Regions from separate parts of the Paenibacillus sp. J22FR83 genome, predicted to be linked through region 2. Evidence: riboswitches for the same ligand, from Rfam matches in the RefSeq annotation. Region 2 holds a riboswitch; each other region holds the start of a gene.
The links. Region 2 has a riboswitch for cyclic di-AMP ahead of AC58PV_RS29110 (C40 family peptidase). Riboswitches for the same ligand answer to the same signal wherever they lie in the genome.
Positions count from the first base shown of each region.

Region 1: linked by a shared signal. The riboswitch ahead of AC58PV_RS12910 (ABC transporter ATP-binding protein) and the one ahead of AC58PV_RS29110 (C40 family peptidase) in region 2 are both predicted to bind cyclic di-AMP.
Region 3: linked by a shared signal. The riboswitch ahead of AC58PV_RS09540 (CAP domain-containing protein) and the one ahead of AC58PV_RS29110 (C40 family peptidase) in region 2 are both predicted to bind cyclic di-AMP.

Region 1 covers NZ_JCAUAM010000006.1:169,084-177,256, reverse strand. The annotation lists gene AC58PV_RS12930 (MarR family winged helix-turn-helix transcriptional regulator) at 388-771, shown strand; gene AC58PV_RS12925 (VOC family protein) at 793-1,161, shown strand; gene AC58PV_RS12920 (beta-galactosidase) at 1,450-3,510, opposite strand; gene AC58PV_RS12915 (AraC family transcriptional regulator) at 3,654-4,484, shown strand; cyclic di-AMP (ydaO/yuaA leader) riboswitch at 4,638-4,802, shown strand; gene AC58PV_RS12910 (ABC transporter ATP-binding protein) at 4,906-5,790, shown strand; gene AC58PV_RS12905 (ABC transporter permease subunit) at 5,795-6,592, shown strand; gene AC58PV_RS12900 (ABC transporter permease subunit) at 6,625-7,413, shown strand; gene AC58PV_RS12895 (glycoside hydrolase family 88/105 protein) at 7,831-8,173, opposite strand, start outside.
Region 2 covers NZ_JCAUAM010000020.1:108,750-116,922, reverse strand. The annotation lists gene AC58PV_RS29130 (transglycosylase domain-containing protein) at 1-133, shown strand, start outside; gene AC58PV_RS29125 (YwhD family protein) at 306-797, opposite strand; gene AC58PV_RS29120 (M1 family metallopeptidase) at 986-2,986, shown strand; gene AC58PV_RS29115 (hypothetical protein) at 3,032-3,850, shown strand; cyclic di-AMP (ydaO/yuaA leader) riboswitch at 4,018-4,156, shown strand; gene AC58PV_RS29110 (C40 family peptidase) at 4,160-4,630, shown strand; gene AC58PV_RS29105 (MSMEG_1061 family FMN-dependent PPOX-type flavoprotein) at 4,855-5,466, shown strand; guanidine-I (ykkC/yxkD leader) riboswitch at 5,537-5,639, shown strand; gene sugE (quaternary ammonium compound efflux SMR transporter SugE) at 5,727-6,047, shown strand; gene AC58PV_RS29095 (YdeI/OmpD-associated family protein) at 6,072-6,521, opposite strand; gene AC58PV_RS29090 (methyltransferase domain-containing protein) at 6,574-7,467, opposite strand; gene AC58PV_RS29085 (ABC transporter permease subunit) at 7,984-8,173, opposite strand, start outside.
Region 3 covers NZ_JCAUAM010000004.1:217,373-225,545, forward strand. The annotation lists gene AC58PV_RS09515 (glycerophosphodiester phosphodiesterase family protein) at 1-821, shown strand, start outside; gene AC58PV_RS09520 (DUF84 family protein) at 904-1,434, opposite strand; gene AC58PV_RS09525 (hypothetical protein) at 1,670-2,467, shown strand; gene AC58PV_RS09530 (hypothetical protein) at 2,454-2,909, shown strand; gene AC58PV_RS09535 (hypothetical protein) at 2,965-4,416, opposite strand; cyclic di-AMP (ydaO/yuaA leader) riboswitch at 4,586-4,718, shown strand; gene AC58PV_RS09540 (CAP domain-containing protein) at 4,724-5,374, shown strand; gene AC58PV_RS09545 (DUF2569 family protein) at 5,526-5,954, shown strand; gene AC58PV_RS09550 (SRPBCC family protein) at 5,996-6,463, shown strand; gene AC58PV_RS09555 (sugar phosphate isomerase/epimerase family protein) at 6,739-7,560, opposite strand; gene AC58PV_RS09560 (helix-turn-helix transcriptional regulator) at 7,662-8,173, opposite strand, start outside.

The sequences.
Region 1 (8,173 bases), on a different contig from region 2:
CTACGCCGCTAGCAAAAGTGCAAAAGAGCAACCTTTTGTACCGAATCCACGCTCTTAATCTGAAATAAGTGCAAATAGGCAACTATTTCTGCCAGCAGGCGTCCTTTACCCTCGGATGGGCTCAGAAGGATGCCTATTTGCACTTATTTGACTATATTTGGGTGGAAATCTCCGAAATAAGTGCTTATTTGCAACTTTGACGAGTTCTAGTGGTCATTCTTAGTAAATAATAGTTGCAATAACCCCCTATCTAGCATAAGATGGAATTAGTTGCAATAGCATCCTATTAAGAAGGGGGAAGGTAAACTGAGTCAACTATGGAGCAACAAGGACGAAGGAGCGGCAACAGAATCACACGGCCAATACATTTCAGCCATATACCGCCATATGCAGATAGCGATCTCAGCCGAGTTGGCACCGTATCGAATCGGAAGCGGGCAATATATTTTTCTCATGGCAATTGCGTTTGGGCAGCCGATTACGCAGAAAGCGCTGAGCGAGAAGCTGCTTATCGATAAGACGACTACCGCCAAGGCTATATCCAAGTTAGAAGCGGAAGGGTATGTACGGAGGGAAGTCGATGTTTCCGACAACCGCTATCAGTTGCTATTTTTGACAGAAGCCGGGCAAGAGGTGGTACCCAAGGTACAGGAAGCGTTAGCACGTGTAAAAAATAAAACAAGAAGTGGCATCACCGATGCGGAGTATGACCAGATGCTAAGTCTCTTAAAGATTGTGCTGCACAATCTGACCGAGCAGGGGCAGGAATAAGGCAATGTGAGGAGGATGCACATGATGAAGGCGATACCTTTTATCGTGGTAGACAATTGCAAGGATGAGATCAAGTATTACCAGGGCATTTTCGGTGGCGAGATCACGATATTGCGCACGCAAGGAGAAGTAGTGCTGAACGCGGACCTGCATGTCGAGGGAGCCATCCTTAAGTTTGCTGACACGCTAGCGGCGAAGCCAACTTTGAAGGGCGATTACGTGAGAGTGTTCGTAACTATCGAGAAAGAAGAAGCGTACCGAAGCATCTACAGTGAGCTGGCTGTTGGTGGTTCTATTAACGTGGGCATGTATGAAGCGCCGTTCAACGGACTGCTTGCCATCGTTACAGATCGCAATGGCGTCTGCTGGGTATTGTCGTATTATCGATAAGAGAGGAAGAGGCTATTCAAAAGTCGATTTGTAGACTCTTGAAATAGCCTCTTCGTTAAGGAACGACGAGAAATAACCAGCTTGCCGCAATTTAACTGGATTTTTTCCATCTAATCACCTAAATACGTCAGATACGAGCAAATTAGCTGTAGTTTACCCATCTAAACACGGATCGGCAGGCAGCTACTTTACATCTGCAATCCACAACCCTGCACCTGCGGACAGCACGCGCTAATCCGAGCCAAACACACAAGTGACTGTGGACTCCCGCTATTTGAACACCTTATCTCACAGTGCAAAAACCTTCACACCATAAGGAGCAATCTCCAGCTCCCCAACGCCAACCCTCTCACCTTCCAACAAGTCTTCCAGCTCCTCCAGCAGAGTAGCTTTGACTGGTTGGCTGGTGTAGTTCAGGATAAAGGCGAAGCGACGATCCTGCTTCACGCGGATCGCAACTTCCACCTCCGGCGGCAGCTCCGCCCAACCTGCCGTAGCAGGCGCAAGTCCGAGGCGGCGGATCAAGCCATCCGCTATTGCGCGGCTGAACGCAGCCCCGAAATAATAGGCTTCTCCGCTGCCGTAAGGGTTGCGGGTGAGCGCCGGTTTGCCGGTATAATAGTCGCCGTCAAACACGGCTAAGGTCTGTACGCTGTCATTCTCGGGGTGGAGAATATCGTTGAACAGCCGGGCAGGCGTACTGGCTTCGTCTCCGCCATCGATCCAGCGCATATGAGGTGTCGCTGCCTCATTCAATACGAGCGTAAAGTCTTCGACTGTTATGCCGCACAGTTCGGCGACGAGACCTGGGAATGGCGTCATTCGGCAATGACCGCGTTGGTCTTTATAACCGGAGCGAGCTCCGAAGATCAGCTTGCCTCCCCCTGCTGCATATTGCTTAAGCAGCTCCGCCGTTGCCTCCGACATGATGGCAGGATGAGGGTAGATAAGCACTTTGTAACGCGATAGGTCTGCCAAAGTAGTCTTCTCTTGCACATACAAATAGTTGTATGGAATATGGCTGAACTGCAGCGCTTTCCCCCAGCTATACTCGCTTTCTTTCGTCAGAGGACCGTGCCAAATGTCGAACTCCCCGTCCCATTCATTGTCATAATCGTGCAAAATGGCTACACCCGCTGTGAAACGGGACCCAGCAATGACCTCTCCGATTTTGCCCAATTCCCGGCTAATTGTTGTAGCTTCAGCCACTCTGCGGTTAGGACGGTTGTGATAATCGTTAATCCCATGCCAGTAAATTTCGGTGCCGAATGTTGCGGTTCGCCATCTAAAATACAAGACCATGTCCGCTCCATGAGCAACAGATTGATACGTCCATAATCGCATTTGGCCTGGCTTAGGTGAGGATTGTCCCATCCGGTTCGCCCATCCGCCAGGGCCTGACTGCTGCTCCATGATGCAGAAGGTAGGGGAGATGGAACGCACTTTGGTGAGCTGGTTGGAATAGCTGCGATCCAGAAGAGGATTCTCGCGATTGGCATCGTTCCAAATGGTTGAGAAGTTCGGATACGAGTCATAAGAATAGAAATCTAGCAACTCATCCGTCATAGCATGGTTATCCAAATGACCAAACATCCCATTCGTTGTAACCCACTGCTTGGGTGCCAGCTTTCGTAAGATGTCAGCCTGCACACGGGCAAAGGAGATCGTGTTATCCGAGATGAAACGTTTTTCATCCAGCGCTTGATGCGGATTTGCAGATTCGCTAGGCGCAGGGCGAGTCAAGTGCACTTGCTCCCAATTGGAGTAGCTCTGGTTCCAGAAGACAGTTCCCCAAGCCTGATTTAACGCGTCTAAGGAACCGTATTTCTCCTGCACCCATGCCCGAAAAGCTTTGTGGTCGGCCTCGGCGTAGAAGACGTTGACTTCGCAGTTAAGTTCATTGTCGATCTGCCAGCCAACTACGCCTGGGTAGTTCGCATAATGAGTGGCCATAGCCTTAGTTATTTTCGTACAATAGTCGCGGTAGATAGGGCTGCTGTAATTGTAGTGACGTCTCAGCCCGTGCTGATACTGCACACCCTCGAATGTGGCATTCAAGATTTCGGGATATTTAAAGGTCATCCAAGCGGGAGGCGTAGCCGTGGGAGTGCCAAGAATAACTTGTAGTCCATGTTCGTGAGCCAGATCGATCGCCCGATCGAACAGATCAAAGGCGAATACCCCTTCTTCGGGTTCAAAGAAATTCCATGCAAATTCACCCATCCGCACGATGGTAAAACCGATTTCTCGCATTCTCGTATAATCATCGGCCCACATAGCCTCTGGCCACTGCTCAGGGTAGTAGCATACGCCTAGATCAAATTTCTCGCCAGGAATCGTCTTTTCCATGACTTGTAACATCCCCATTCCTATAAGGTATACTAATTTCTTGTTATTGAAAATTCTTTATGTACTCATTATATTGCTTTGTAATATTATGTATATAACATCATTTTGCTCGAGATATCAGATTTTTGCGCATCGGAGGACACATGCGAATTCATTATGTATTACCAGAGCCGATGTATAAACACTATACGGTGTATCCGGATATGATCGGTCAATATGCAGAATTTCCAGAACATCAAGAGCGGAGGTCTAAGGGGCAGCTGCAACAAGCAAACTTGCATATTGTGTTAAGCGGTAAGGGATATGTCAAAGCGAACGGGAAGGAATTCGGCCTGGAAGCAGGGCAGGGCTTCTATTACGGAGCGGGCCTTGAGCAAGAGTATCGATCGGATCCGAATGATCCTTGGCAAGTTTTTTGGGTACACCTTGCGGGTGAGGGACTCGACAGACTGTTGAATGATCAAGGTACTTCAGCAGTGTGGTTGTTTACGTATAGCGATGCCTCCAAGCTGAAACAACTGACCGTGGGTTTATTGGAAGAGGCATCTCCCCATAATCGAAATGAGGTGCAATTGGCGGTAAAGCTCTATGAATTGATGGCTGAGCTTGCCTTGCGTGCGGAGACGCATGGTACGGTCACGATTCTAGATAAGCGTGCGCGGATGAGAGAGGTTGCTGAATATATTCGTACGCATTGCACGAAGCCACTAACCCTCCTGCAGATGGCCGAGCAGGCTGGCTTCAGTACGTATTATTTTAGTCGAATGTTTCATGAAGTGATGGGGCGGACTCCGATGGTGTGGCTGTTTGAATGCCGTCTTGTTGTAGCCAAACAACTGCTTATGTCTACCGAATGGACCATTAAGCAAGTGGCCGAGCATATCGGTTTTTCCCAGAGCAGCTATTTTATTGCTCGATTCCGGGAGCACACGGGGCTGACACCACAAGAGTATCGGCGGTTGTATCACACGTAATAACTAGCAAAATATAGGATAATCAACGTCACCATTAAATGTATGCGCTTTCATCGACTACCAAAGTCAAATCTGCATAAATTAAAGGTGAATCTAGGTTTTACATTCGGTTCAGATCGGCGTAAGATTCATTACGACAAGTTGATTTTCTGTAAAATTAAACCACTTAATTCCCAACTGGGAAACGGGGGAACCAACCGAAGCCGTATAAGCAACACATGGCTTCATGGGGTGAATCCTGATGCTCGCAAGCATTAGGTAGGACGCTCTCAAGTCCGAATCCGACAGCTAACCTCGTAGTGCATTGAGAGAGAACCGCACACTCGCCTTCTTATGTGAAGAAGCCCGAGCGTAGAGATTCTCTATGCTTAGGGCTTCTTTTTGTTTGCTTTTAACCTTACAAATTTGAGGGGGCCGTGCCATGCATGCAATTGAAATCACCAATTTGACCAAAACTTATGGGAATGCAAGAGGCATCACTGATGTTAGTTTTACCATCGAAGAAGGGGAGATCTTCGGTTTTATTGGACCGAATGGCGCGGGGAAATCGACCACAATTCGAACGCTGCTATCTCTGATTTTTCCAACTAGCGGCAGTGCCAAGATCTTCGGGAAGGACTGCATCCAGTTTGCGCCAGAAATTAAGAAGGAAATCGGCTACTTACCATCGGAAGTTTTTTATTATGACAACATGAAAGTAATTGACCTGCTTAAGTATTCGGCTAGCTTTTACAAGAAAGATTGCACCCAAAGAATTAAAGAGCTTGCCGAGATCATGCATCTGGACGTGACGAAGAAAATTGACGATCTATCTCTGGGAAATAAGAAGAAAGTGGGCATTGTTCAAGGGCTGCTGCACGACCCTAAGCTCATTATCCTGGATGAACCGACGAGCGGGCTGGATCCGCTTATGCAACAGAAGTTTTTCGAATTGCTCGAACAACAGAATAAAAGGGGAGCGACGATTCTTTTTTCCTCTCACATTTTGAGCGAAGTACAGCGGCTATGTGATCGTGTTGCGATCATTAAAGAAGGTAGAATCGTAACCGTTGAGAAGATTAGCACGTTAAAAGAAAACAATTTTAAGCGTTTTAAAATTGACACGGCGCAAGCGCTCGACCCCCATTTCTTCAGGATGCCCGGGGTCAACAACATTGAAGTCCAAGGTCAGACGACGAGCTTCTTATTCAAAGGCAATATTAATCAAGTCATGAGAAAAATAGCCGATATCGACATTGCGAATCTATGGATCGAAGAGCCTGATTTAGAGGAGATCTTTATGCATTACTATGAGAAGGAGGCTTAAAGGCATGAATATTTTCCTGCATGAATTGCGAGCTTATCGTAAATCCACGATCACGTGGACGTGCTCCTTACTTGCTGTTATCGTCTTATTCTTATCCCTTTTTCCTTCGGTTTCCAAAGATTTTGCACAGTTCTCTTCCGTCTTAGAAGGGTACCCAGAGGGGGTTAGGAAAGCGCTGGGTATTCAAATCGAAACGTTTGGCACCCTGCTTGGATTCTACATGTACATCTTTATGTACATTACGCTTTGCGGAGCTATTCAGGCCATGGTGTTGGGAGCGTCGATACTCTCCAAGGAGGTTCGTGAGAAAACAGCAGACTTTCTGCTTACGAAACCTGTAACGCGGACGAAAATAGTGACTTCCAAGCTATTAGCGGCTGTTGCTTCCTTAGCGATTACTTGTGTGGTTTATATCGGGGCAGCCTATATGATGGCGCTTCAAGTCAAGACGGTCGATTTTGATGGGAGCATCTTTCTACTGATTTCATGTACATTACTGTTTATCCAGCTGATGTTTCTAGCGATGGGATTCGTTGTTTCGGTTGTGTTTTCAAAAATAAAAGCTGTTTTATCCGTCAGTCTTGGTACGGTGTTTGCCTTTTTCGTAATCGGCATGATCGTTGCCGTAGATGGGGAGGGCGCTAAGCGGTATTTTTCCCCATTCAAATACTTCAGCGGGACGTACATGCTTACAAATGCAAGTTATGAAACGCCCTATGTCATTGCAGCTATCGCGATTATCGTTGTTTCGATTACGGTGAGCTACTTCATTTACACGAGAAAAGACGTTCATGCCGTATAAACGTAGGTGAGAGGAGGGAACGAGAAGTGAATATGTTCTGGAGAGAACTGAAAACGTATCGGAAATCAATGGTTTTCTGGAGTCTTGGGCTCATTTTTTTAGTCGCAAGTGGCATGAACAAGTACCAAGCAACGGCGACGAACGGACAGATTAATGATCTGATGGCAGAAATGCCGAAGTCCCTCCAAGTCATTATGGGCGGTGGCGCGTTAGATTTATCGAAAGCCAGCGGCTATTTCGGCATCCTAGTGCTATACTTCTTGTTGATGGCAACGATTCATGCGGCAATGCTTGGCGCCAATATTATTGCGAAGGAAGAGCGGGATAAGACGGCAGAGTTTCTATTCGTGAAGCCTTTGTCGAGGCACAGCATCGTCACGTGGAAGCTGCTAAGCGCTTTCGTGAACATCCTTATTTTTAACCTCGTGTCCTGGCTGTCGAGTATATGCATTGTTGGCGCTTATAGCAAAGGGGAGGCCGTTGGTGGAGATATTTCCATCGTCATGCTGGGGATGTTGATTGTGCAGATGCTCTTCCTGGTCATTGGCACATCTATTGCAGCCGTGTATCGAAACGCCAAAAGGGCAGCCTCACTCGCAACAGGCTTCATGCTCATTACCTTCATCCTGTCCATTGCCATTGACTTCAATAGTAAGCTGGCTTTCTTGAAATATGTAACGCCGTTTAAATTTTATGAGGCGAAGAATATCATGTATGGCGGCGGGTTTGATGCTGTCTATGTCATCATTTCGGCAGTTGTCATCGTCGGCCTGACCGTGGTCACGTATGCCGCTTTTGGCAAACGTGATTTGCATGTGTAGCGGGGCATCATGTGAAGTAGAAATAGCGTCAGTTAAGTAGCTAGCTTTCAATTAACTGTAAAACCTACAGTTAAATTCCCCATATCACCTGTGATTTTGCGATTAGATGGAAAAAGTACATCTAATCTGGGCGAGTTTGTCCGTTTAGTGGGTTTTCGCCGAAATTAGCTGTAGGAAATCCATCTATTGCTCGCAACTGTAGCAAATCGGCAAAATTAGCTACATAAAATCCATTTCATTTGTTGGGAGCGGCGGGGAAAGTAAGGCGGTATTGGTTTAAGAGGTAGTTGTAGTGGCAGTTGAATTCAGAAGTAGCCGCAGAAGTAGCAGCAGCAGTTGAAGTAGCCGCCGCGATATACACCTACAAAAAAACCAGCTAACAATCCTCATTTGGGATGCTAACTGGTTTTTCTTTTGTCACGCTTGGGCAGCTAGACTCATTTCTACGCACATAAGGATAAAAGCGCCAGCGCCGTGCAAATCGTTCTCGCTCGTAGGACGGGCGATATAGTGGGCGTAGTCGCCTATTCCTGTACCGATACAGATCTGGCCAATGATGACGTGACCATTCTCATCGAACTTCAGGGTATCAATGACCCCTTGGTATCCTTTCCACGCATAGGCCAAGTACTTAGGATCCAAATACCCGAAGCGCACGGCTTTGGCAATAGCGTGTACATACAGAGCTGTGCAGGAGTTTTCCAACCAATTGTCCGCCATGTCGCCTTTATCGACAACCTGATACCATAAGCCGGTAGCG
Region 2 (8,173 bases):
TGCGGGAACTGAACCCACAACCTATTGTACGGGGAAACCTGCTAATCCAGATACGGCAGGCGGTCAAAAAGCGGGCACCAAAGGCGATAACGGCTCATGGTGGAACGATCTAAAACGGTGGTGGAACGACTAATTTCCCACTACATAAAAACACAAAAAGGCAGTACTAAGCGCGTCTTAGTCCTGCCTTTTTGCTGTCCTAGTATATGAGGTAACATACACTAGGGTCTAGTATACCCGCTTCGACAATGCGGAACAATGGATGACACATAATGTTCATATTCTCGATATTCCCCGCCTAAAGCTTAGGAGAGTGCGTCCTTAAGGCTTCCATCCGAGCGATTCCACCAGTCTTCGTTGTGCGCAATCAGGCAGTTTCGAAGGGCTGATCGTTCACTGTCAGACAAGCCTTCGAGGATGAATTTGCGTTTCATTGCACCGTCCATTTTATTAACATGCTCCGCAAGAATCTTCCATCCGCGGCGCGCTTCGGTATCGATTAGCATTTCGCAAGCAGACATCCCTGCATAGTAAGCGCCCTCTTCTGTACGATCAACCGCTACCCAGACGATCCATGCCTTCCGACCATTCGGGACATCTTCCTTGTTCGTGGAGAATTTAATCCCTTTCTCAATCTTACTCTTGGCATGCAGAGTACCTTCATCCAAATACGCTTCATCCCCGTCAATAATGATACCGGAGACGTTACTCAGATCAATGGCTCCTGCGCCGAAGCCTTTGTGATTCACTTTCGAACTTACTATATTTAAGGCCAGCTTCTTCTTATCCGCTTCCATTAGGGCACCTTCCACTCTACATTAGGTTAAAATGACGACATGCTTTCATTGTAGCGAAAGTCACTCGGTAGAACAAGTGGCGGCAGGCTCCCATGGACATTTCATATATTTCTTTCGCCTCGCAGAAATATTCCCTAGGTTGTCTACATATACATGCTGTAGATGCTTGTTTAGGCGGGGTGAATCTCATGGATATGAATGCTCTATTCAATAGCCGCAAGGTACAGTGGTTTGCTGTCATGCTCCTTGCTGCCGGCGCAGTGTTAATAACGAACACCTTGCTCCCCTCCACACCACGAGGGACTGTTCCTGTCGTCTCTAAAGAAGTTCCCTATGTTCAGACACCGGACATGCAGCCTGCAGATAATGGCAAACCGTTAGAAACTTCAACACCACTTAGTTACCGTATTGCCGAATATCACATGAATGTTGCCTACACACCAGAAACGAGACAACTCCAAGGTCAACAAACACTTACATGGGAAAATCCTGGCTCAGTCCCTGTACAAGACATGTATCTTCACCTCTATCCGAATGCATTCGCCTCGAAGAAAACGACGTTCATGCGTGAATCTGGCGGAAAGCTGCGAGAAGATGAAGCGAAAGAAGAGAGTACTGGCAGTATGGAGCTGCTCTCCGTGAAATCAGACGCGGGTGATGATCTCTCCAAACGAATGTCATTCGTTCAACCAGATGACGGTAATAAGGATGACCACACGCTGCTCAAAATACCGTTAACCAAACCTGTTGGGCCTGGGGAAAGTGTAACGATCAAAACCGAATTTCTTGTTAAGCTGCCTGCAGCTTTTGCCAGGATGGGATATGTCGGTGACTTCGTGATGGCTGGTCAATGGTTTCCGAAGGTTGCCGCTTATGAGCGCAAGGGGACTAGGGGACGAGCCGAGCCTGGTTGGAATCTCCATCAATACCATGGGAATTCTGAGTTCTATGCCGATTTCGGCATGTATGATGTGAAAATTCAAGTACCCGCGAATTATACGGTGGCAGCTACAGGGTTTCCTGTTAAACCTGCTGTGACGGACAAGGGCACGAAGACATATCAGTTCTATGCCGAGGACGTGCATGACTTTGCTTGGTCGGCTTCTCCTAATTTCGTCTACGTGGAAGAACCCTTCTCTACACCACAAATTCCAGGCGTCAAAATCAAATTGTATCTGGATCCAAACCATCAAAACTTGAAGGATCGGTATATGTATGCGGCCAAAAAAGCACTTTCCCGCTACAGTCAATGGTACGGAACGTATCCTTACTCGACCCTCTCCATCGTCGTCCCTCCTCCTGGTGGGAATGGTGCTGGCGGTATGGAATATCCAACCTTAGTCACCGCATGGGGGGCCAGCGACAAAGATCCAGACTTAGAACTGGAACGCGTCGTCGTCCATGAAATCGGCCACCAATTCTTCTATGGACTGGTTGCCAGCAACGAATTCGAAGAAGCATGGCTCGATGAAGGCTTTACTTCTTATGCAGAGGATAAAGTCATGGAAGCCGAATACGGGGAAGTACCTAATTTACCTGTCGAATCCAGTTATATCACTTCACCCAATGGACTTCAGAAAGAAGCATGGGCGTATACAGGGCATGACCAATATGCCGAAAATGTGTACACGCGTGGCAAGCTCGTACTCAAAGCTATTGAGGCGCAAGTCGGTACCAAGACGATGGATCGCATCATGAAATCTTACTTCCAGAAGTGGCAGTTCAAACATCCGTCTACGAAAGATTTCCAACAGGTCGTGGAGGAGATTAGTAAAACAGATTGGGACGACTTCTTTAATCAATATGTCTACGGCAATCTGATGATAGATTATTCCGTCGAGAGTGTTCACGTTCAGCCACAGGGCACCAAGGGTTCGGAGACCTACGAAAGTACGGTCCGTATCGTGAAGCTTGGCGGTAACTCACAGGAAGTGCCGATTCAGTTCCACTTCGCTGATGGCACTACGCTAGATAAAACATGGGATGGCAAGGAAGGTAGTATCGAATTCAAATTGATCCATGCCTCCCCTGTCGATTGGGTGCGCATTGATCCTAAGTACACGCTGATTCTCGAAAATAAGCACATCAACAACTTTTATCAAACACAATTAAATACGAAGTGGCAAATCCGCTGGAATCTCGGCATTATTCAATTCCTACAAGCCGTATTTGGCTCAGTTGCCTGGTGAGGACTTGGCTTACGTCTCATAACATACACTGAGGAGGGACCCTCGTTGGCCACCTATATCAAATCAGGCTTTAGGGCAGCAATGGCGCAGCCCTTTGCCACGATCATTTTGTTCCTATATCAGATGGGTTGGGGTGTTCTCCTGTATAAACTCGTACAGGGAATACTCATCCCCCTCATGCATCGGTTCCCTGGCGCTGAGCAGCCCAAGCAGGCATTGCAGATTTTTCTAGCTGAAAGCCAGTTCCAATTAATTAAAACAGATCTCAGCCATTCCTATTTATGGTGGTTAGCTGCCCTCTTGTGTGTTCGGATGTTGTTGACGCCTCTCTTCAATGGCGGTGTTTACTATTCGCTTACCCACTCTCACCAGAATGCTGGTTATCGCTTCTTTCGCGGGATGAAGCAGCTCATGCTCCCTTTCCTGCTCGTATATCTGATCCGCATGGCGCTAACGCTGATTCCACTCATTTGGCTTATTCCCAAAGCGTCTTATTTGCTAGGGCATAGTGGTTCCTACGAACAAATTGTAATGAAGCTTCTTCCTTGGATACTTGGCCTGATGCTTTACGGTTTTCTCTTGCAGCTTCTATTTATGTACGTGCAATTCGCTATTGCAGCCAAGCTAGGGATCTTATCAACCCTCTTCTCTTTCTTTCGTAATTCGCTGCCGATTATCGGACTTGCCATTATCCTATTGTTGTTCACATGGCTTTTGGCAGGGGTCACAGTCACAGCTACATATCTATGGGCAGGGCTAGTAGCCCTAATCATTTATCAACTCTACCCACTCTTTCATATATTCATCCAAATTTGGGGCATATCTTCCCAATATCAGCTACTTTCAGCCAAAATATCCAATTAATATCGGGCAAAAAAGTGAATAAACAAGCATTATCCCCTTCTCTTTGAGAATGGGGATTTTTTTGTCTATTTTCCGAACAATTAGACTATTTTTTTGCCTATTTATGTACCCGTAAAAGAGGAATTTCAAACATTATGACGAAATAAAAATATTAGCATCAAAAAACCAAATATTTCATGCCGAATTCCTCAGTTTTTGGGGAAACGGGGGAACCACTCCGGGTGAATTGATCTTGCAAGACAGGGATCATAGGGAACCTTCAACCGAACCCTCCAGCTAACCTCGTAGGCACCGGAAGGAGACAAGCAGTTGAAGAAAGTTGTTGGTCTTATTTTTAGTCTTGTTTTGTTTTTGAGCGTAAGTGTAGGAAGCGTTTTCGCAGCATCCGATATGGATAAAGCGGTAAACGACCTTGTTGGGACTCCTTACAAATGGGCAGGAACGACACTCAAAGGGTTCGATTGCTCTGGGTTCACGTCCTACTTGTTCGATGAGTTCGGCATCGATCTTCCACACAGCTCCAAATCACAAAACAGTGAAGGCTACTGGGTTGACAAAAGTGATCTTCGTAAGGGCGATCTTGTATTTTTCAACACAGATGGCAGCGGTATCTCTCACGTAGGGATGTACCTCGGTAATGGTGAATTCGTTCACTCCGCTACCAATCAAGGTGTTGTTAAGAATAAGTTGAGCGAATCCTATTATGCGAAGCGGTACGTATCAGCCAGACGAGTTCTATGGGATGATATTTACAATCAACTAACTGCTGAATCCAAGTAATATTCTCGGCACAGAATGAAGCCCTGCAAGCTTTGCTCGTAAGAGCGGCTTGCAGGGCTTCATTCATTGGAACGAGGCTATCGGCGTATACTAGGAAACACCAAATAACCGGCTCCGCCCTCCTGCGAAGGCGGGAGCCCACGGAGACATACAGCCGATTTTATTATGTTCCGCAATGATATTTTGAATAAGGGCCTCCTGGCCTCGAGAAAGGAAAAGAACGCATGGACAACATACAAGACAGTACCTCACCCCCATTTCCCGGCATCGTTCGTTCCATCAATGAAATTAGAGCTATAATCGGAGAGCCTCATCCTGCCGTACAAAATAAAGTAATCAATCAAATTGACGAGCACGCCCAAGCGTTCATCGCCAAATCACCTTTGTTCTTCTTATCCACTTCGGGTGCGAATGGATTATGTGATGTTTCCCCGCGCGGCGATAGCCCCGGCTTCGTTCGCATTCTCGATAATCACCGCCTCGTTTATCCGGAAAGACTGGGAAACCGCCGAGTCGATTCAATGTATAATCTACTGGCCAACCCGCAAGTAGGCCTCATCTTCATCATCCCTGGCGTTGAGAACGTACTTCGCGTCAATGGACGCGCTTGGCTGACGAATGATGAGGAACTCCTTGCGACTATGCAGCTTAATGGCAAATCGCCAATCGCCGCGGTCGGCGTTGAGGTGCAGGAATGCTTCGTCCACTGCAGTCGCGCCCTTAAATTGTCTAAAATCTGGGATTCCGCAACATGGGTGCCCGAACAAGAGCATCCTGATACGATGGCTATGTTCCGTGCGCATTTGGCATTGAACAACATAGCGCTAGAGGAATAGGGACAAGCTAAACAGGCAGCAGTCAAAATGTGTAACTTGACATCGCATGTTAGCGAGCCTATAATAACGGCATGTCGTTTTCTAGGGTTCCGCGGCGTCTTACCGTCGGCTGGTCCAAGGGAAAACACACAGCAAATATGCTGTGGTCACGGAGGGAGAAAAGCCCGGGAGTCTATCGCATTCGTGCGATATTCCCGGGCTTTTCTCTGTTTTTTTGTGGCACTGACATTACTATATCCTCTTATAAAGGAGTGTTCATGATGGCATGGTTATTTCTAGCTATTGCAGGTGTATTTGAAGTCGTATGGGCGATCTCATTAAAGTTCTCCAATGGCTTCACACGACTTGTCCCTTCGATTGTTACGATTCTTGGCATGATTGTTAGCTTCTATTTCTTAGCTGTAGCAACGAAAACCCTTCCCATTGGAACGGCCTACGCGGCATGGACCGGCATTGGAGCAGTCGGCGCGATTATCATTGGTACGCTATTTCTCGATGAACCGATCAGTTTGACTCGGATTTTATTTATGGTCCTAATTCTGGTCGGTGTGCTCGGACTGAAGTTCACATCAGGACACTAAGTGTTAAGCAGTAATAATGTACCGCTAAGTGCTGCTCATCTGCGAAACAACATTGGCAATCCGGCGTAGGCGCGTCTCTTGTGTCTTCGCGTCCTCGACTTGGCGGACGAATTCTTTGCGCTTGGAGAAAGCGAGGGCTTCGAAACGTTGTACGGCGCCCTCCGCTTCAGATAGCGCTGAAGATAAGTCGGCTGGAACTTCCACGGTCCGAGGGACTAGGTCCAACGCCAACGTTACCTCAACAGGGTCATCCGCTTTCAAGCCGGATGCTTGTCTATGGGCTTCACTCAGCGGGATTAGGTATTCACCGCCCATGACAGCGACGGTTGTCCGGTACGTGTAGCCGTTCAGCGTCACGGACACGCTTGGCTTTTTGCCCCCTGCTAACGTCGTCATGACCTCTTCGGGGATAGAGATCCCCGTGGCATTTTTATTATGGGCTTTCATCACCGTCGTATGGAATGTTACACTCATGGTTATGGCCTCCTTTATTATATGCATCATACCCATGTTGGATGGGTCAGAGCTATTTAATCGTATAGCTGACGTACCAGAAGCTGGCTCCCACGAAGATGCGCAAATGCTGCGACAAGGGTCGGAAAATATCATTTAACTCTTCGTAGCTATAATAATTCTTGAGTATTTCATGCTTGGATCCGTCGGCTAATTCACGTCTTTTGTAAGTGTCTTCGCTATCTTCTAGGGTGATAAGCTCACCGCCCCTGCCCGGCACATACACATTATCTGCGATAAACACCTGAGCCCCGCTGCCCAACCGTTCATGGAAACCTTGTAAAAAGCCCTCGATTCGATTCCGCGGAATATGCGAAAACCAGAAGTTCGCCAGCCCGAAGTCGAATTCTCCTCCTATCTCGGAGAGCTCATAGGCGTCTCCTTCCTTGAAGGACGCATTCCCCCTCGGCCATGTCTTCGACTCCGCGATACGCAGCACCTCTGGGCGGATGTCCACGCCAACAAGATTTGTCGCCGTTTCTGCGGCAATGTGTGTCCAGTAGCCCGTGCCGCAAGCAATTTCCAGCACGCGGTGCCCCTCTACCTGCCCCTTCAGAATATTAGACAGAAGCGCCAATTCTTGCTGATAATCCGCATCCTCCCGGTGATAAATCCGCTCATACTCCTCCGCTCGCGCGCCGTAGTAAGCTTGCATGTTCAGCTTTTCCTGATCAAGAAGCGCTTGCTTCTCCTTCACCTCGTGTAGAATACGATGCCGCGCTGACAACAGATCCGCAAAAATCGCGCCACCCTGTGCAGCATAGTTAGCAAGCAGCCCCTGCGTCGCCATGACAATCAACTGGGTCATCGATAACCCCGTATCATCCGCCATCTGTTCTAACTCGGATTTCACTTTCTCAGGCAAATAAACCGAGAGTCGTTTCGTTTTGTCTTGTTTGTCCTCCATGGTTCGTCCGCCTCCTTTTAAGGTATTATAACACATAATGTGTACCATTGTAACATTAATTGTGTTCCTAGTGTACTCGCGACTTGTTGATCCCGTTTTTTCAAGCGGTAGATTAGCGTCTAGGGGGCGGGAGGTGATGTGGTGGGGGTAATTGTGGCTTGGGAGGGAGGATTGGTGGGGGGCGAGGAATTGTGGCTTGGGAGGGAGGATTGGTGTGTAAAAGTAGCTAGATTTGAGGGGCTTCCACAATAATAAATGGAAAAACTCCAGTTAAATTGCCCTGATTTGGCTTCTTTTGAAGAATAGCTGGAAAATGTACAGTTAATTATGGCCATTTCCGGCATATCAGGCAAATCCGGGAGAAATAACGGGATAAAATCCATCTATTTGTAAATTCCGTCCATTTTGTTCGAAAATAGCTGTAGATTTTCCAGTTAATTGTTATGTAGCGCCTCTTTTTCTACACGACCAACAAAAAAAGCCGAGCCCCACCCTTCAGATGGACACTCGACTCTATTACATCAGCTGGCGTTCTTCGCCATAGAGGCGCTTGAGCTGATTCAGGAAAAATTGCAGGGAAAGGAATAACAACGCAAAGCTTGTGCCCGCACTCAGTATGATCCACGGGTGCAGACGTATATAACGTGCGCCGTAGGCGATCAGTGACAGCCACTCCCCTGAGGTGCTGATGGTGATCTGGAAGCCG
Region 3 (8,173 bases), on a different contig from region 2:
AGAATTTGAAAAATGATACGTGCACAGCGGAGCGAATCTATGAGCCGGAACACGCGTATCTAGAGAATACGATTCCATCCATGCAAGCCGCGTTTGACGCTGGTGCCGATGAGATTGAATTCGATATCCATATCACGAAAGATGATCAGTTTGCCGTATTTCATGACTGGACGTTAGACTGCCGAACGAATGTATCAGGTCAGTCGAAAGATTATACGATGGCTGAGCTGAAAAAAGTGGATATTGGCTACGGATACACGGCTGATAATGGGAAATCGTACCCTTTTCGAGGCAAAGGCATTGGGTTAATGCCCTCATTACAGGAAGTGCTCACACAGTTCTCGGATAAGATGCTCCTCATTCATATTAAAACCGATGATCCTCATGAAGGCAAAGTATTGGGGGATATGTTGGCTAAGCTTTCACCGGAACGCAGTAGCCAGCTGACCATCTATGGCGGGGATTTACCTGTATCTATGATAAAAGATAAACTGCCAGATATGCGAGTCATTTCCGTTGATGCGATGAAAAGCTGTCTGCTCCCATATCTGGCATATGGATGGACAGGTATTATTCCAAGTTCATGTGAACATATGCAGATTCATATGCCAGAGAAGTTAGCTCCGCTGCTGTGGGGATGGCCGAATAGGTTTCTAAATCGAATGGATCGCGTAGATACCAGAGTGATCGTAGTTGGTGGAAATGGGACGGAGTTCTCAACCGGATTTGACACGCCGGAGGACCTGAATCGGCTACCAGCTGCTTTCTCAGGTGGGATATGGACGAATCGAATTGATCGCATTGCACCAATCTATAAATAAACAGAAGAGGGCAACTGCTAGTAGAATTGTCTACAGGCAGGAAGCCCTCTTTCGCTGTCTCATGAATACGATCATTCGAATTTTACTTATAAAACTTAGATTGAAAAGGTGTCAGGGCTGCAATGACCGCATCGCGAAAAACATCACTCCTCGTAATACGCCCATCTGTAAATAGACCGTAAGCACCTTCTTTGTGATTGCTTCCCACCGTAGAGCTCAGTTCATCTATAATGTGACGCAGCTCGGTTCCACCTTGCACTAATTTCTCGCCAATATGGTTTGGAATGGGGAAATATAAACCCTTGCCGATGAAAAGCTGATTCCCGTCCCAAGCGGCACAAACCGAGAAGAGATACCACTGCCTAGTGTAGGCGCTGTCGTAGGTAAGTCCACCTTCAAGTCCAAGTCCAAATTCGGCATTAGGTTCCGCCGCAAGTACATTTCGAGCTCTAGTGATGGCACCTAAGATGGTTTCGTCTTCTGTCAACGGCTGGTCAGATACACCAGAGGGAACAGCGTGACAAATCGGTTCTATGCCAGTAGCGGCTACTACAGCAGCTCTCTTTGCTTGATTATTTGTGCCTAATGCAATTCGTATCGTCTTGTCGAACATTTGACATCACTCCTAACTTCTCTTTATCCGATGAACGTATGCAATAAGAACTAGTATATCATGTTTTCCTAATAATCACGTGGAGAGGTGAAATCCTACATTCACTGTAAGGTTTTAAAATCATGCATGTTGGGAATATTTGTTAAAACTACATATAAATAAATTCGACTAGTCTGATGGAATACTGGGAAAAATTTGTTTATACAAACCAATTGATAAGGAGAATCAATCGAACTTGAGCACTGTACAATCCCAGACGCCTCGGAGGCACCAAGCTTTATTAAGTCAGGACGGTTTAAGCAGCTTGCGTTGGCAGGACCCGAAGATTATTGCGTGGTGGTCAGCGTCGTTTCCAGGATTTGGACATTTCTTGCTCCATCAATTTATTCGCGGATTCCTGTTGTCAGCTTGGGAAGTGGCTATCAACTCACTTGCTGGAATTAATGAGGCGATCTATTACTCTTTCAGTGGACAATTCGACATGGTAACACAAGTTATTGAACCGAGATGGGCATTTGCTTATGCTATCGTTTATTTATTTTCAATTTGGGATAGTTATATCAAAGCCATTCATGCGAATAAACAATATCATCTGGCCAAACTGGAGGGAGCCAAGCTTACTTCCAATCTAATGAAACCGTGGACGATCACGAATATCGGTCGCAAGAGGCCATGGGCCGCACTGATTAGTTCCTTTGCTTTTCCTGGTCTAGGGCAACTCTACAATAACCGAATCGGCTTAGGTTTCTATGGGGTGTTCTGGTGGTTTGTCTATATGAGCATGTCGCGTTCACATGAAGCTGCACTTTATCTAGTACTTGGCAATCTATCCAAATCAACATCGCTTTTAAGCCCACATTGGCTATTATTTATGCCTTCGGTCATTTGTGGCGCAATGTATGACGCCTATATGACGGCAATTGATCATAACAGACTTTTTCGAATTGAGCAGAAACAGTATTTAACGGAGAAGTACCCACATTTTCCAATCCAGTTATTTGAAAAGGAGAATGCCCCGCATGTTGATTATTAGTACATTTGAGCATTCGATTGAGGTAGAAGAAGCTCTGGCCGTGCTGGAAAACATGGGAGTACCTCGTAATGAAATTATGACCGTCATGATGGATAATTATATGGACATACCCGATAATAATTACAATTCGAATCCGAATAAGAAAAGTCTTGCATTTGAGGTGGGGATGGCAACTTCCACAGCGTTTACGGTAATTGGGATTTGTATTGGCTTTGTTTTGTATTGGGGTCCGATTATTTGGGGAGTTATGTGTGCGATTGGTGGATTTATTTTAGGATATTGCATCACGAGGTTCTTACAAACGAGAGTGTTTAAACATGTGCTTCGGAAAAAAGTGAAACTACCCGAGTTGGCTGTCATTATTCAATGCCATGAGGAACGCTATCGAGAGATAACGCATGTGTTGTGGGAGTATCAAGCATTATCTGTGGGAAAGATGTAAAGAGGCTAATGGATCTGTATCCAATAGCCTCTTTCGATTTACAACCTAAGTATTCTTATTTCATAGCAGCTAATTCATAATCAAACCACGTTCGAATCTCGCCTGTAGCCAAGTTTTCAATCGTATTATTGCGATGCTTAATGAAGATGTCTCGGTTTTTATCCAAATAATAGTCGCCAAAAACATAGTTAGATAATCGTTTTGTTTCCAATTTCGTATTCAGCGTATAGAGCCCCGCTGTGTCTTGCGCAGTATAGTCCTTATTTGAAATACCATTCAGTACGATATATAGACTACCATCTTGGGATGCTGGATTGGGCAAAGAAAGGTTCGTTAAACCTAATACCATAACATCCGATTCATGAAGCAATCCGTTTACCATTTGGACAGTACCATCTTGCTTGAGCAAGCCAACGCGTGCACTTCCCCCAATATAGTTATTTCGACTAGGCAATCTGTCAGAAGCGATCCATACTGTACCATCAGAATTGGGGATGACGCGATCAATCTTTTGATTGAAGTCCTCGAGTCGTGTCACGTTCCCATTTTGAATGAGAAATGTATAAGTCGAGCCATAGTTTGGACCAATAACCGGAAGGGGCAAGGTCAAATTAATGGATAAGATCGTTCGATTATCGCCTGCAGCGAATGCCTTGTATGTATGAACAGGGGCTCCCCAGTCAGCCGCTTCCCATACATCGGCGTCTGTTAATGTGTATACTTTTAACTCACCATAGTATAAATCACGATCTTTACGCACCAACTCTACGGGTTGGCCAGCTAATGGATGTGGTGTGGTGGATAGGCCTTTGATGAATTGTTCTTGTTCTTTGAGATTTTTCCATTGTACTTGCAAGTTGCTTTTATCCATCTTCAGCATTGATTTGGAAGGGTCCGCGTTAAGCAAGGAGTAGAAATATAACGAATGATCATCGTCACCGATGATCGAATAGATGGCATTTTGTCCGCCAACTAGCGATAGGCCTTTCTCATCACTCCATTGGATGTCGATCTTAAGAAGATCATGAACGAATCGCCAAGTCAGTGGCATATAAGTTACATCTTGATACGTTAGAAAAGGGTAGGGCTCTGTTCGATTATTGATTTCGATCTGATTCATTGTGATCGGCACATCAGCAACTTGGACAACGTAACTGTTTGCATTCCGCTTCGTTGTTAGATCTTGTTCGAGTGGTGTTTGACGAATAGGCGGAGGGAAGTTGCGATTGGACCAAATTTGCAATCCATCCGCATCACTCCAGTTGTACTCAATGCCGAGCGTTTGGAAGTTATTCCACGTCATGGGTAAGTAAGTGATGTCTCTATACACGAGAAACGGGTATTTACTATGAGCGATATCCATATTCTGACCATTAATTTGAACGGAAAAATAGGGCAGAGATGCTTTCACAGATACGCTAGCTGAAACCTGTGTTGGAAGTAACGGAAACAACCAAAACATGAATCCGAGAATGACAAACGTGCATTGTATGGCAAATTTTTTCAAATTCATCACCCTTTTCTAAATTTATATAGCTACTGATTAGACGCAGGATGATGGGAAAAGTTGTATGTTTAAAGGAGGAGATATCCAGTTGGTGATGCTGTTGGTAAATTTTGAGTCATGATCTCACTGATTTCCCATGTTACAATCGTTGAGATCCAAGCTGGATCCATAACTTAGAAGGCCGAAGCTTTTTTGAAGCACGGGGGAACCAATCTTTGGGGTGAAGTCGCGTTGTGCGACCGGGTGATTACTCTTTGATCCGAATCCGACAGCTAACCTCGCAGGCCGCAAAAAGGAGAGGTTTGATTTGAAGCGTTACAAGAAGCTAGTTATGACAGGTGCCTTAGGTTTGAGTGTGCTTATGGGGGCAAACGCAGCGTGGGCTGCAACGGGAACGCATACCGTAGCGGGGAACGATACCATGTGGTTAATTTCTCAGAAATATGGCGTCAGCCTTACTTCGCTTATTCAGGCGAATCCACAAGTAGCCAATCCCAATGTGATTTGGTCGGGGATGAAGCTAAACATTCCTGGAGGCTCGGGCACAACCGTTGTGACGAAACCACAGGTTACGCCAACACCGACTCAGTCCACTTTTGCAAGTCAAGTGGTTACCTTGGTCAACCAAGAACGATCGAAGGCAGGATTGAAGCCTCTAACCAGCAATAGCGCACTGACGACGATGGCGCTGGATAAAGCGAAAGATATGTACAACAACGGATACTTTGATCATACGTCACCAACGTACGGTTCACCTTTCGATATGATGAGCGCTTATGGTATTCCTTATTCCTACGCAGGTGAAAATATCGCCAAAGGGCAACAAACACCACAAGCCGTCATGACCGCATGGATGAACAGTTCAGGTCACCGCCAAAACATTCTAAGCCCGAACTTCACTCAAATCGGTGTTGCCTATTATAACGGTGAGTGGGTACAGGAGTTTATTAGTAACTAAATGTATAAATCGAAGATCATGGCAGTCTCCCTGTGGGAGGCTGTTTTTTGTAATTTTAAAAATCCATCTACTATTTGTATGTGATAGTATTATAGATGTTGGATCTGAGAGGTTGTAATATGGAATTTACATAGATGATGGAGATGATAGCATGACTATAGCAGAAGAAAACTACTCCAAACCAGTCGGAGGATGGCTACTTATTTATTTATTAACACTACTAATTAGCGCGACTTTATATGGGATGGGAACGATTAACGGATTTAGCCAATTTATTCGAGATTTTCAAGAAAGAAATGGGATGCTTATCATCATAGATGTTGGAACAATAATAAAATTACTCCTATCAGTTTTGATTCTTTATTTATTTATGACTAAGCAGGCTTATACTTATAAGATGATAATTGGGTTTGAACTCCTTTGTATTTTAATAAGAGTGTTCTCTCTAGGATACGTAATAATACGCTATCATGTAATACCAAACTCGTATTATGTGTCGATCTTAATAGGATTGGTTAGTATGGTATGGATCTTATATTTTCTGAAATCGAAGAGAGTAAAAGCTACGTTCGTCAATTAAAAATCTAATAGGTTTAGTTAATGAATAATGAGGTGCATCCAGTGATCAAGATACTCACACAAATCGAAATTGAAGCAACGATAGATGTTTGTTTCGACATGGCATCAGATATTGATATCCATACGCAAACTGTATGGCCACATACCAAGGAGCGTGCGATAGCTGGAACAACATCAGGCATGGTTCGCGGAGGGGATACGGTTACTTTTGAAGCGAGACATTTCTTCATTAGGCAAAAACACACGTCACTCATCTCAAATTATATTCGACCGTACCGCTTTGTTGATGAAATGTTGCGGGGGACGTTCAAAAGCATGCGACATGAACACGAATTCATTGATTTAGGTGGCAGAACATTAATGAAAGATACATTAAGTTTTGAGGCCCCGTTAGGCTGGATCGGATGGGTCGTGGAGCGGGTAGTATTGCGAAGATATATGACACGATTTCTAAACTATCGGAATGAGCAGTTGAAGATGTTGGCTGAAAAGCAGGGGATGGCGCAGTAGAGGAGTATTCTCCATTTAGTTCGATTTTGCCTACTTAAATGGGACAGATGCCGTAGATAAGCGGGAATAGTTCGATTTTACCTACTTAAAATGCGTTTTACTGCGGGTCAGCACGGAAACTTGTTAAATAGGTGGGTAAAATCGAACTATTCACTCATCAGAGTCGAAATCCTTGTATGCAGTTCGGTTTTTTCGGACTAATAACCAAATGCGTGCTGGGCTCTTATCCCATTTTCAATAAACTCTTCGAATTCCCTGTTAGGTGTGGTGCACAGTTATTGACCGTGGGCCACAAACTTCGCCTCAAACCGCGCTTTAAACGTCCGAAACATCCACAGATTCACATCCCACAAATCTGAAACGGGTTGCTGTGTGAACGGCAGTACCGGCATATACGGCGGCGGCCCGAATTCTGGCGTGAAAGTCAACGTGTCAGCACCGGCATGGAATCGGTGCTGGCAAATCGACAGCCATAAGCCGATGAAGGTTTCCACATGTTCGGCGAATTCTGGTGCCCGCGGGTCCGATACCTGCGGACCTTCCGGGTAGCCGACGCGCCCGTGAATGTGGATGGCGCGTGCTAGGCTCAGCTGGACGTCCTCGTCCTGCGGACTCGGCATGCTTTCGCAGGCTGCGCACCAATGACTGAAGTCGGCGCCAATCGTAAGCGCCGGCAACTGCCTCAACACGGCCGCCGTTTGCCACGGCGTGAAAAAAGCTCTCCCGCGATGCGTCTCATGTGCGATCGGAATCCCGATCTCTTGCTCGACACGCAGCGCCGCATCGAAGAATCGCAGCTGCTCATCAGCAGTCATGCGATCAGCAGCGCTGTGCGAATTAATCAGATCAGGTCGCAGCGCAGCTGCACGCAGCACCTGCTCACGAAATGATTGGATGTGATTCGGGCCACGCGTCACCACTTGTGCGATGAATGATAAGTTCATCTCATCCAAATCTTTTCGAAATTTTGCATCATCCTTAGCGTCGGCAGGAGGTATGTACTCGACACCGTAATAGCCAGCCTCTACGATTTGCTCCAATTTCCCCTTCCAGTTACCGTTCCATTCCCACAAGGATTTATATCCATTTAATTGCATATCCAGTGCTCCTTATCTCATAGCTCATTAGAAATATCTATGAGTATAGGATACGCGACACCATAAAGCTTAGCGTTTCTTCAGAAATACTCAACCTATTCTCACCATGAGAGATGTCTGTAGGCAGTGGGGGATAGATTCGTCCATCGTTTGAATTGTTTGCTGAATTGCGACAAATCCTTGTACCCCAGTTGTTCGGCGATATGTTCAATAGAAAGGGTAGGGTCTATGAGCATGAGCTTAGCTTGACGGAGTTTGATCGTGCTTAAATAATGCCGTGGCGAGACCCCATATGCTTTGTGAAAAACTCGATTGCAATGTGCAGGACTATAACCGAGTTCTTTGGCCATGCGTGTTATTCGAAAAGTTTCCTGCCCTTGCAGCAGTGTAGATGCTTGTGCCTCGATTAAACCTGCAAGCCGTGCAGCTAAGCCAGAATCGCTTGATTGGGAAGAAGAAACGACAGTCTCATCGAGCAATATTTCGCTTAACGCGGTGAAAATACGAAAAGAAGCATGCATCGTCTGCAATTTCAGACTCAATCCGCTGGAGGTATTTTCTCGTGCTACTTGTGCGAGATCCATAAGGATTGGGCGGAGTAAGCTCTCCATTT